3 regions of the Ensifer sp. Root31 genome follow, and region 2 is predicted to be linked to each of the others. Evidence: riboswitches for the same ligand, from Rfam matches in the RefSeq annotation. Region 2 holds a riboswitch; each other region holds the start of a gene.
What was found. Region 2 has a riboswitch for FMN ahead of ASD00_RS17720 (riboflavin synthase). Riboswitches for the same ligand answer to the same signal wherever they lie in the genome.

Region 1 (4,196 bases), on a different contig from region 2:
GCGTATTGCCGTCTTCGGTGGCGGTAATGATTTCCGCGGATGTCGCGTCCTTGCGGGCATCGCCCTCCGGCAGATTGTCGGCAACGGCGAAGGACGCAATACGATTGAACACCGGTTCGGCGGCAGCCGGAAAGGCAACGGACGCAAGAAGTATGGCGGCAAGTGCCGTTCTGCATGATGAAATGGTCATGAAAAATCCCCCATGTCGAATATTCAAAACAAGGGGGTTCTGCGGGATGGCGATGACAGGCGCATGACAGTCCCGCGCCTTTGTTGTGCAGCGTTGTCTTACGCGGTCGCGCGCTCGCGTTTCATCTCGTTGCGCATGATGAAAAGCGAGGCGCCGAGGATCAGGACCGCCCCCAGCCACAGATAGCCGCTCGGCGCATAACCGAAGACGAGCCAGCCGGCGAGAACGTTGAGCGGTAGCTTGAGATCGTCGAAAGGCTGCACATACGCTGCGTCTGCGACGGTATAGGCAAGCGTCAACAGATACTGTGCCACCACGGTCAAAAGCCCCGCCAGCACCAATAGCGCAAGGATAGTTCCACTCGGCACGACAAACCCTGCCGACAGCGCCAGCACACCATTGATCGGCGTCAGAAGCACGAGCAACCAGACCGTTATCGTCTCAGGGCGCTCGATGCCTGTCAGGCTCTTGGTGATCAGCGACGCCGCCCCCCAGAGCAGCGCCGAGAAAACCGGCAGCAGCGCTGCCCGGGTGAAGCTTTCCGACCAGGGCTGCAGGATGATCGTGGCGCCGGCAAAGCCGACTGCCGCCGCTGCCCAGCGTGCCGGACCAACGCGTTCGCCCAGGAAGAGCCGCGCACCAAGAATGATGAAAAATGGCGATGTCATCACCAGCGCGATCGCCTGCCAGATCGGAACAGAAGCCAGGCCCGAAACCCAGGCCCCTACGCCGAGCGCCGCAAAGGCAACGCGAATGACGTGACGCCAGGGGTAATCGGTGCGCATGGCCGACAGGCCGGCGCGAAACAGGAACGGCAGGGAGAAGACGAGTGCAAATGCATATTGCCAGAAGGCAGTCGAGGTGGCGGAAAAGCCGAGTTGCATCGTCATCCATTGCGTGACGACATTCAGGAGAGCAAAGGCGACGCCGGCCAGTATCATCCAGGCCGCACCGGCCATGGCACGGGAGGTGAAAAGTGCTTGGGTCGTCTCGCTCATGTCCTTCATCCGCAAACAGGGACCTACACAAATCAGGACACATGAGCGCAGGATGCGACGACGGACCGCCCGCCCGTCGCACCCACGATCATTCTCTTTCATCCGGACTGTGACCGTCGGCTCCGGAATCGCACCGGATCTGCTAACCTTCCGACACGACAGCGCCTGAAGTGCTCGCGGGCTTGGGCCTGCTGCATAATTCCTTAAATCCAATCCGATTTAAGGAGAAAATTATGCAGCAGCTTTCAAGTGTCACAGCGTCCGTTGCGCGTCATATTTGACGCGCGGCGCTGAGCCCTTACCGCCGGTGGGGAGTTTCACCCCGCCCTGAGAACAGGGCTGAGCCGTAGACCAAAGACCGCGCTGCTGCAAGGGCAGCCGAAACGCAAAAGGGTCCGGCGTGAACCGAACCCTTCAAGACTTGGACGGCCGGCCTCGTATCCGGCCGTCAAGCAAACCTATCAGCCGTTAACGGCATCCTTCAGGCCCTTGCCGGCCGTGAACTTCGGAACGTTGCGTGCCGGGATGTCAACTTCAGCGCCCGTGGACGGGTTGCGGCCCTTGGAGGCTTCGCGACGCGAAACGGAGAAGTTGCCGAAACCGACGAGGCGAATGTCGCCACCGTCCTTAAGTTCAGCCTGGATGGTCTCGAAAACTGCATCAACTGCGGAAGATGCGTCGGTCTTGGAAAGTCCGGCCTTCTCAGCAACGGCAGACACGAGCTCATTTTTGTTCATGTTTCCACCCCTTTCAAAATGGTTCGAAACGACTGTGTTTTTAAGCCGCGGCGGCTTGCGCATCGCCCGCGTCTTGCCATTCCCAATTGCGCCTAATCCCTTGGAATGCAAGGCTTGCAGCATGCTTTTACAACAAAAAAGACCGGCCAGAGGCCGGTCTTCCTTGTTTTTCTGCCAAATGGGCCTGACGGGAACACAATTGCACCCGCCCGGTCCTGTCAATCAGTGGGCGATGGAAGCGCCCGCTTCGTCCTGCGAATCAACCGCGGCGACGGTTGCCGGCTCATTTGCCGGGTCCCATTCGATCGGCTCCGGGACGCGGACCAGAGCGTGCTCGAGCACTTCACCCATCCGCGAAACGGGGATGATCTCCAGCACGTTCTTCACGTTGTCCGGGATCTCGGCGAGATCCTTGGCGTTTTCCTCGGGGATCAGCACCTTCTTGATGCCGCCGCGAACGGCCGCCAGCAGTTTTTCCTTCAGTCCTCCGATCGGCAGCACGCGGCCGCGAAGGGTGATCTCACCCGTCATCGCCACGTCCTTGGAGATCGGAATACCGGTCATGACAGAGACGATCGCTGTTGCCATGGCAACACCGGCCGACGGGCCATCCTTGGGCGTCGCGCCTTCCGGCAAGTGCACGTGGATGTCGCGCTTGTCGAACAGCGGCGGCTCAATGCCGAAGTCGATCGCCCGCGAGCGGACATAGGATGCCGCCGCCGAAATCGATTCCTTCATCACGTCGCGCAGGTTGCCGGTGACGGTCATGCGGCCCTTGCCGGGCATCATGACGCCTTCGATCGTCAGCAGTTCGCCGCCGACCTCGGTCCAGGCAAGACCTGTGACCACACCGACCTGATCGTCGCGTTCGGCTTCGCCGTGACGATAACGCGGTACGCCAAGGTAGTCCTGGATGTTGCCGGCAGTGACTGCCACTGCCTTGGCCTTGCCCTTGATGATCTCGGTTACCGCCTTGCGGGCGAGCTTCATCAGTTCGCGCTCGAAGTTACGAACGCCGGCTTCGCGTGTGTAGGTCTGGATGATCGCCATCAGCGCACCGTCGGTGACCGAAAACTCTTTCGGCTGCAGCGCGTGATCGCGGATCGCCTTCGGCAGCAGGTGCCGCTTGGCGATTTCCAGCTTTTCCTCTTCGGTGTAGCCGGCAATACGGATCACTTCCATGCGGTCCATCAGCGGCGCCGGAATGTTCAGCGTGTTCGCCGTGGTGATGAACATCACGTTGGACAGATCGTATTCGACTTCAAGGTAGTGATCCATGAAGGTCGAGTTCTGTTCTGGATCCAGCACCTCCAGCAGAGCCGAGGACGGGTCGCCACGGAAGTCCTGGCCCATCTTGTCGATCTCGTCGAACAGGAAGAGCGGGTTGGACTTCTTCGCCTTCTTCATCGACTGGACGACCTTGCCGGGCATCGAGCCAATGTAGGTGCGGCGGTGACCGCGGATTTCGGCTTCGTCACGAACGCCACCCAGCGCCATGCGCACGTATTCGCGGCCGGTCGCCTTGGCGATCGACTTGGCAAGCGAAGTCTTGCCGACGCCCGGAGGGCCGACGAGGCACAGGATCGGGCCTTTGATCTTCGTCGAACGGGCCTGGACGGCGAGATATTCGACGATGCGCTCCTTGACCTTGTCGAGGCCGAAGTGATCGACGTTGAGCACTTCCTCGGCATGGTTCAGATCGGTCTTGATCTTGGACTTCTTGCCCCACGGCATGCCAAGCAGCCAATCCAGATAGTTGCGCACGACGGTTGCTTCCGCCGACATCGGGCTCATCTGGCGCAGCTTCTTCAGCTCGGCGTCGGCCTTTTCGCGCGCTTCCTTGGAAAGCTTGGTCTTGGCGATGCGCTCTTCGATTTCGGCCATCTCGTCGCGGCCGTCTTCACCGTCGCCGAGTTCCTTCTGGATCGCCTTCATCTGTTCGTTGAGGTAGTACTCGCGTTGGGTCTTCTCCATCTGGCGCTTGACGCGCGAACGGATACGCTTTTCCACCTGCAGGACGGAGATCTCACCTTCCATGAAGCCGAGCGCCTTTTCCAGGCGCATCTTCACGCTGGTGGTTTCCAGCATTTCCTGCTTTTCGACGATCTTGATCGATAGATGCGATGCGACGGTGTCGGCAAGCTTCGAATAATCTTCGATCTGGCTCGCGACGCCGACGACTTCCGGAGAAATCTTCTTGTTGAGTTTCACGTAGCTTTCGAATTCGGAGACGACCGAGCGGCTGAGCGCCTCGATCTCGACCGGATCTTC
Region 2 (4,196 bases):
TGATCGTTCTGGGGCCGCTTGGAGGATTTTGTGGAGCTTGCCTAATGTTGCTGACGTTGTGGTTTCCGTCATTCTGGCTGGTATGTGCCAGTTTCTTCATGTTTGGAGTCGGGCCAATCCTTTGGACCATCACGACGATGACACTGCGCCAAGCAGTCACGCCTAACGTCATGCTTGGTCGGGTCTCTGCGCTGATAATGACCGCCACCTATGGTTCAAGGCCGCTCGGGGCTGCGATCGGCGCTCTAGTCGCTGGCTACTTCGGCGTTGCGACATGTTTATTCGTGGCAACGGGGGGATTCTTGATCCAGTTTCTCATTATCCTCCTTTCGCCAGTGTTGGGATTGCGTGCCCTGCCGGATGAACCGGAGACTGTCATTGCATAAGCTACCTTTAAGGGCAGGTTTAACGGCCGGTCGTCGCGGAAACCCTAAATTCAGCGACAGATTGCTCGGCGCTGGAAAAATAAGAGGAATTTGTGTCGCAAAACTTTTGCAAAAGTCGAGCTTTCGCGACCGAGTTTTGCGACGCGTCTGACGTCCGCTTCGTGCCGATTGCGGACGACGATCCATGTCTGCGAAGCGAACAGTGAAATCTTACGCTCTCCTTTCGACCCATGCTTCGCCTTTCGGCCCAAACGCGGACTTATCCGGCAGTCACGGCGCGTCCCGCTTGCTATAAAGTCAACGCTAAGCTAGCTTCCGCCGGTCTTCAGGGCGGGGTGAAACTCCCCACCGGCGGTATTGGAAGCAATTCCGGAGCCCGCGAGCGCCTTCCGTAAGGAAGGGTCCAGCAGATCAGGTTAGATGCCTGAGCCGACGGTCACAGTCCGGATGAAAGAAGATAATGGGCCGAAGGTGTGTTCTTGCAAACGCGCCCATACGTTCCATTGATGCCCAGAGGACGCATTTGTCTAACAAAGGATGCGTTCACATGAACAAACACAATTTTTCCTTATCGTCGCCAGCCCTACGCCTGCATGGATCATGCGGAGGGCCGCGCTAATGTATACAGGTATCGTCAAGGCCGTTCGCCCCCTTACCGGTGTAACGCCCTATGCGGGTCATACCCAATTCGCGATCGACTTCACCGACGAGCTGCTGGCTGACTTGAAGATTGGCGCAAGCGTCAGCGTCGAGGGTACCTGCATGACGGTAGCCGGGCTTGCAGGCCCTCGCGTGACCTTCGAGGCGATGTCGGCAACACTCAACCGCACAAACCTTCGCCGCTTCAAGTCGGGTGACGTCGTGAACATCGAGCGATCCGCGAGAATGAACGAGGAAGTAGGCGGGCATCTGATGGCGGGCCATGTCGCCACAACGGCCGAGGTAGTGGAACTTTCCGTTCGCGAGGAAGGGGCCTTCATCCGGTTCCACGTACCCGCGAAGTGGGCGAAATATATCTTCCCCCGCGGGTTCCTGGGCGTGAACGGCTGTAGTCTGACAGTGGCCGAAGTTGAGGACAATGTTGTTACCATCAACCTCATTCCGGAAACGCTTCGGCAAACGACATTCGCCAGTTACCAGCCCGGCGACCTCCTCAACATTGAGGTTGATCACCAGACCGTGGTGCTTTTCGATGTGGTTGAGAGGACTATAGCGGGAAGCCTTTCTCGCATAAGTGCAGCCGCCTTGGTATAGTGGAGGAGCGGTAGTGTACACCACACCTTCGTCCAATTTCGCGGTCGTCGTAGGCCAGTTCAATGACGAAGTCACCTGAGTCTGCTCGAATGGGCGCTCGACTACCGGGCTTCGCAGTCAATTGAAGTAGGTAAAAAGAACATCCACCGTGCGCCGGGTGCCGTTGAGGTTCCTATGATCGCCTGAGCTGTCGCAAAAGTCGGTCGCGAATCTCCGGCTTTTGCGACAGACTTTTGCGACCGGTTTTCCCTTTGTGATTCAGAGCGCCTTTTCAGTCGCAAAACTTAGGATTTTTGCGGATCCATAATGCGTCTGTCTGCGATAGTCAGTATGGCCGCAAGTGCTAAGGTGATGCCGAACACCAGCATAGTTCTGGCCGATCCTGCGATTTCAAACTCCATTGCTGCCAGGGGTAGAACGGCGAGAACCGTCAAATTATTGAGGCTTTCTGAAACCGACAGCACCTGACCCTTGTCGTCCTCGCTTCGAGTGGCGAGCATTGAAGTACTGGTCGGTGCGGCTAGTCCAAGCGCAAAGCCCCAAATGGTCAGGAAAGCCAGTCCTCCCCCTAGCGGCAATGGTGCGATCATAAATATGCTAACCGCTACGCTCAGGAGCAGCAACGCAGCCATGAGCGTCCGTTCGTCTCCTCGAAAGAGGTGGACAACTCGCCCAACCCCGAGATTTCCGAGCAGAAGTCCGAGGCCGAATGCGGAGACCGAGACGCCGACGATCCCGACGCTGAGGTCATGGCGTTGTCGTAGAACCTCGCCGGCAAGCAGGAAGCCAGCGACGGCCGTTCCGTTCCAGAGACCTTTTGCGACCAACGGGCGTGTAATGCTTCCTTTGGTGATCCAGCCGAAGCACCGCATCTTTGTTTCGGAATGGCCAGCTGCGCGCTTCGGGAGAAGGCGATGGGCAACACTGAGCGTCAACAGGCAGCCCCCTGCAGTCGTAAGGAAGGGCGCGCGCCAATCGAACGTTTCTGTCAGGATGCCGGCGATTACAGGACCAGCGACAATTCCGAACGTCATCCCCACCATGACAGTGCCCATGGCAGCGGATTGCCGATGCGTGGGGATGATGTCGGCCACCAACGCGAATGCCGTTGGAACAAGCGCCGCCGATGCCAAGCCGCCAAATATCCGAAGAACAATGGCAACGCCGAAGCTGGGAGCTACAGTCAATGCAAATCCATCGATCGCGAACAATGCAAGCGAGACTAGTAAGAGGCGACGGCGGTCGATGCGATCAGACAGAAGGCCGAAGATTGGTGCTGCCACGGCATAGGAGAGGGCGTAGCTGGACACGAGCCAAGAGGCGTGTGCCGGCGTGGTGTCGAAGGCGGTCGCCAAAGGCGAGAGCATTGTCGAAAGCATGAATTCGGTCGCTCCCACAAAGAAGACCGCAAGAGCAAGGGCAGGCAAAAGGAATCGTGAAGGCACGATTGTCCTCCTTAAATAATAGAGCTGGAAGAAAGCCGGCGCACGATACCCACGAGGGCATTCGCAACGCCGGAGCGAATTGATTTGGGAGATTTATGAACGTCTTTTAGGGACGTGAGAGCAGTGCCGGCTTTATGACTGGGGCACTGCGGTGCGAGTTTGCGTCTGCACTCGCTGGGGCTATGCAAGCCCAACTGTTCAATAGCAGGGAAACACAACAATCTCAATGTGTTTCCGCTACGCGTAAATATCCCGATTAGAGCGACGATTTCGCGCCTGACCTATGCGATGTTCTTTGCGGCGCAGTAATGCGGTTCATCGGATGATCGGGCGCGATTTTCGGGCCTCGAGAAGCAGGCTGAGCGCCCAACGGTTCCCACGAGGGTGGCTCAATTCGCACGATAGCAATCATTCAATTGATAATTGGATTGATTTATTGAGCTATCGCCGCCATCTGTATGAAGCATACTTCTAACAATCAGAGGGATGCGCCCAAACAAAAACTAAGGAATACAGCCGTGAGTAATTTGAGCCTCCCAGTCACCGTCCGGACCGATAACGAAGGCAAGCGCCTCGCCTCGGCTGGCAACATCTACCGCGTTCTTGCCAGCGGCGCTGAGACGCACGGTCGATATGCTCTGCTTGAATCCCTCGTTAAGCCAGGCCAGGGCGCGCCATTTCATCTGCATGAACGTGAGGAGGAGGCGTTTTTCGTGCTGGAAGGAGAAATGGTCTTCTTCACTGAGAATGAAAGGATCCATGCCCCAACAGGGACTTTTCTTAATTGCCCGGTGAACTCCGTGCGTGGTTTCCGCAACGAGTCAGATAAGCTGGCGCGAATTTTGATCCTCCTGGCTCCGTCAGGTCTGGAGGAAATGTTTGAGGAAGATGGCGTCGTCCTTGAACAGACCGGGGCCTTTCGCGACACCGAGATCAAGGACGGCCGGCCAATGTCCTGCCCGGTTATTTCTGAACGCTTCGGTATCGTGAACTTAACAAAGCCCATCCCCGAGCCCGCCAGCTGATGGACTGAGGCATGTGCATCAACGTCTCTGAATATGGGGCGTTGCGTCTGCTCCGTAACGGAACTGGTACGCTGAGCATTCGTTCA
Region 3 (4,196 bases), on a different contig from region 2:
ATCCCGGCGATCGTCATCGTCTTCGGCTATCTGCGCCTCTACAACTCCTCGTCGTGGATCCCGCTGACCGGCTCGATCTCCGGCACCAATGCGCTGTTGATGTTCTCCTACATGACGCTGTCCCTGCCCTACATGTACCGGGCGGTCGATACCGCGATGCGGGCGATCGACGTCCGCACGCTGACGGAAGCCGCCGAAAGCCTCGGCGCCAAATGGCCGACGATCCTGTTTCGCTGCATCTTCCCCAACGTCATGAGTGGCGTGCTCTCCGGCGCCTTCATCACCTTTGCGATCGTCATGGGCGAATTCACCATGGCCGCGCTGCTCAACCGCCCGGCCTTCGGTCCGTACCTGCAGCTCGTCGGCGCCAACAAGGCCTATGAGCCTTCGGCGCTCGCGGTCATCGCATTCGCCATCACCTGGCTCAGCATGGGTCTGATCCAGCTCGTTTCCCGCATCCAGAAATCCGCTCCGGCCAAGGCTTGATCACATGGCATTCCTGACACTGAACAATATCCAGAAGTCCTTCGGCCCGGTTCAGGTCGTGCACAACTTCAACATGGTCATCGACAAGGGCGAGTTCGTTTCGTTCCTAGGCCCGTCAGGCTGCGGCAAGACGACGATCCTGCGCATGATCGCCGGCTTCGAGACGCCGTCGGGCGGCACGATCACCATCGACAGCAAGGACCAGGGAACGCTGAAGCCCAACCAGCGCAACATCGGCATGGTGTTCCAGGCCTATGCGCTGTTTCCCAACATGAACGTCAACGACAACGTCGCCTTCGGCCTGAAAGTCGCCGGGGCGCAGAAGTCGGAGATCGATACACGCGTCAAGCAGATGCTGAGCCTGATCAAGCTCGAGCACCTGGCCGACCGCTTCCCCTACCAGCTTTCCGGCGGCCAGCAGCAGCGCGTGGCGCTCGCGCGCGCCCTCGCCGTCAAGCCGCAGGTGCTGCTGCTCGACGAGCCGCTGTCGGCGCTCGACGCCAAGATCCGCGTGTCGCTGCGCGAGGAAATCCGCCAGATCCAGCAGCAGCTCGGCATCACCACTGTCTTCGTCACCCATGACCAGGAAGAAGCCCTGTCGATCTCCGACCGCATCGTCGTCATGAATTCCGGGCGAGCCGACCAGATCGGCACGCCGTTCGAGATCTACAACACCCCTGCGACCCGATTCGTCGCCTCCTTCGTCGGCACGCTCAACATCATCGAAGCCAAGGTCGCCGACCCGGCCGCCGGTGCTGTCACCATCGGCAACCAGCAGGTGTCGCTGAAGGAGCCGATCGCCGGCATGAAGGGTGGCGACAACATTTCGCTGGCGCTGCGCCCGGAGGCAGGCTCGATCGCCGACAGCGCCAGGGGCGACACCGCGCTGACCGGCGAGGTGGTTTCGACCAGCTTCCTCGGCTCGGTCATCCGCACCAAGCTGCGCATCGGCGGCGACGTCATCTCCTTCGACATGTTCAACGACCCCGGCCTGACGCCGCCGGCCTTCGGCTCGAACGTCACGCTCCGCTTTGCCGCCAAGGACCTGCTCGTCATCCGCGAGTAGATCTCCAGCGTCCCCCTACAGCGCGTGCGTCTTGTTACGCGCAAAGGTCGCTGTAGCGCTTTGAAGTGCTGCATGTTTTTATCCCTAAATCGAATAGGATTTAAGGAAACATGCAGTAGCTGCCTTGCACATGCCGTGGAGAGATTGCCTGAACCGTCGAATGAAAAACAGCGCATTTTGCACCGGCGGCCGCCATGACTAAAGCGCAGCCGAGTGCGTTCGTCACCCATATCCACGAAGAACTCGCGGATATCGGTCCCGTTGACATAGGCCGCTTCTTCGGCGGTTGGGCCTATCTTGTCGCTGATCGCCAGTTCGCCATCAGCATCAAGGATCGCCTCTATTTCAGGGTTGATCAGCCCCTGAGAGATGCGCTTCTCAGCGAAGGATGTCAGCCGTTCACCTACAACAAGGGCGGCAAACCGGTGGTCGTGCACCGCTACTACGAAGCACCGGTCACTTGCCTTGATGACAGGCAGGCGCTGCTCCATTGGTCCGCACGCGCGATCGCCGCCGAAGACGAAGCCCCGCGTCGCGTCCGCAGATAAATGTCTCGTGGCGGCGACGCGGCACGCGGCCGAGGTCAGACTACGGCGGCTCCCGACGGGAACAGATTTGTCCGGGAGCGATACGGCACGGAAAAAATCTGTCGCGATTTCCCGGATTTTCGTCGCGTCATGCGTTTGACCAGGCACGGCCGATCTATATAGTCGCTCTTGTTCTCAGGGCGGGGTGAAACTCCCCACCGGCGGTAGCGATCGAAAGATCGAAGCCCGCGAGCGCTTCGGAGGTCTACTTCGGAGGTCAGCAGATCCGGTCAGATTCCGGAGCCGACGGTCACAGTCCGGATGGAAGAGAGCAAGCAGGAACGTGGACCCCACACCGGGGTTTCGCGCGCGTGCATGTTCGCCCGACGGGAAAATTGGAAACGCCAAACCCTGGAAGGCTTGAGACCATGACTATTCTTTCCCACCCCACCGCCAAGATTGCGATTGTCCGTGCCCGCTGGCACGCCGACATCGTCGACCGCTGTGTCGATGCCTTCGTCGCCCAATGGACGAAGTTCGGCGGCAGTGCCGCCGACGTCGAGATCTTCGACGTGCCAGGCGCGCTGGAAATCCCGCTGCACGCGCAGAAGCTTGCCAGGACCGGCCGTTACGCCGCGATCCTCGGCACCGCCTTCGTCGTCGATGGCGGCATCTACCGCCATGACTTCGTCGCTGGCACGGTGCTCGACGGTATGATGCGCGTCCAGCTCGATACCGACGTGCCGGTGCTGTCGGCCGTGCTGACGCCGCACAATTTCCAGGAAAGCGCGCCGCTGATCGCCTTCTTCCGCGAACACTTCGTCGCCAAGGGCGAAGAAGCCGCCAATGCCTGCGCCCAGATCCTCGACGCCCGCGCCAAGCTGGCGCTGCTCAACGCCTGATCTGCTGGCGGGCCGCAAGCCCGCGCCGTATCCGGCCGCCACCCCTCATCCGGCCTGCCGGCCACCTTCTCCCCGCCTGCGGGGAGAAGGCTAGGGTGAGGGGCAAGGCTCGCTCAGCGCTCCGATGCGCAACCATCGAGCCGCTTCGCGGCGCCTGCTTGAATCAACCTCTGAACCACCTGAATCAAGCCGCCAGCAACAGCCGGCAAACCGCTGTTTCGAATAGCCAATTCCCGGCGTTCAATGCACCGGCTCTGCCTCATCAAGGCACCGTTCCAGCGCCGCCATCCGGTGGCGATGACCGACCGCCTCGAAACCGACGACGGTCACGAACGGCGCAAACATCAGAATGATCAGGCAGATCGCCATGTCGACGCCCGCCATCGCGGCCGCGATCGACGCCGCAAGCAGCAGCATCGTGCCGGCGAGCAGCCAGGCATGAAGCGGTTCCGACTGCCGCAGCAGATAGGCATACATGCCGTAGACCAGAGCGATATAGGCCGCGACCGGGACCGCCACCGTCAACACGGTCGCAAGCGACCCGATATGCGCCTTGTGCTCGATGTAATAGGCGGCGACATGCAGGCCCGCACCGGTCGCAACGATCGCGGCGAAAATGAACATGTGACCATAGCCCCAGACGAAGGAGCGTCTGCGGTGCACGTGCAGGACCTCGGCACTCGGCAACAGGAAATAGATCCACCACATGCCGAAGGTAAGCCCGGTGCCCGCAAGGCAGACGAGCGCCACGTCGAGGTTCCAGCCCTCCCCATCCACCACCGCCGTGATCGAGGCGACCGTGCCGACGACGCCTTCTCCGAGCGCGATGATTGCCAGAAGGCCGTAGCGTTCCGCAATATGGTGGGCATGCCAGGGCGTGCCGCCATGCCGCGTCTCGGCGATATAGGGCCCGAGCATCTCGATGACGGTGAGCGCCACGACCATGGCGAAGGTGACAACGATCGAGAAGTCGACGAAGATCTGCACGACCCAGCCGAGTTGCGCAACCGTGATCGCTACCACATAGGTCATGCAGGCCTGCCGTCGTGCCGGATCTTGGCCGGCGGCGCGCAGCCACTGGAAGATCATCGCCACCCGCATGACGACGTATCCGAGCACCATCACGCCATTGTCGAGATGGGCACCCTCGTCGACCGAGCGGAACATGGCGGGAAGGCCGATCGCCAGGATCAGCACGCCGACCATCTGCACCAT

Region 1: another riboswitch for FMN. It lies ahead of ASD00_RS34735 (DMT family transporter); the one in region 2 lies ahead of ASD00_RS17720 (riboflavin synthase).
Region 3: another riboswitch for FMN. It lies ahead of ASD00_RS31975 (6,7-dimethyl-8-ribityllumazine synthase); the one in region 2 lies ahead of ASD00_RS17720 (riboflavin synthase).

What each region holds. Positions count from the first base shown of each region.
Region 1 covers NZ_LMCO01000066.1:92,465-96,660, forward strand. The annotation lists gene ASD00_RS34730 (esterase-like activity of phytase family protein) at 1-190, opposite strand, end outside; gene ASD00_RS34735 (DMT family transporter) at 289-1,188, opposite strand; FMN riboswitch at 1,275-1,527, opposite strand; gene hupB (DNA-binding protein HupB) at 1,650-1,925, opposite strand; gene lon (endopeptidase La) at 2,148-4,196, opposite strand, start outside.
Region 2 covers NZ_LMCO01000018.1:1,137-5,332, forward strand. The annotation lists gene ASD00_RS17715 (MFS transporter) at 1-386, shown strand, start outside; FMN riboswitch at 704-849, shown strand; gene ASD00_RS17720 (riboflavin synthase) at 1,005-1,640, shown strand; gene ASD00_RS17725 (MFS transporter) at 1,925-3,085, opposite strand; gene ASD00_RS17730 (cupin domain-containing protein) at 3,604-4,110, shown strand.
Region 3 covers NZ_LMCO01000056.1:91,915-96,110, reverse strand. The annotation lists gene ASD00_RS31990 (ABC transporter permease) at 1-486, shown strand, start outside; gene ASD00_RS31985 (ABC transporter ATP-binding protein) at 491-1,552, shown strand; gene ASD00_RS31980 (TfoX/Sxy family protein) at 1,747-2,100, shown strand; FMN riboswitch at 2,267-2,416, shown strand; gene ASD00_RS31975 (6,7-dimethyl-8-ribityllumazine synthase) at 2,508-2,981, shown strand; gene ASD00_RS31970 (low temperature requirement protein A) at 3,222-4,196, opposite strand, start outside.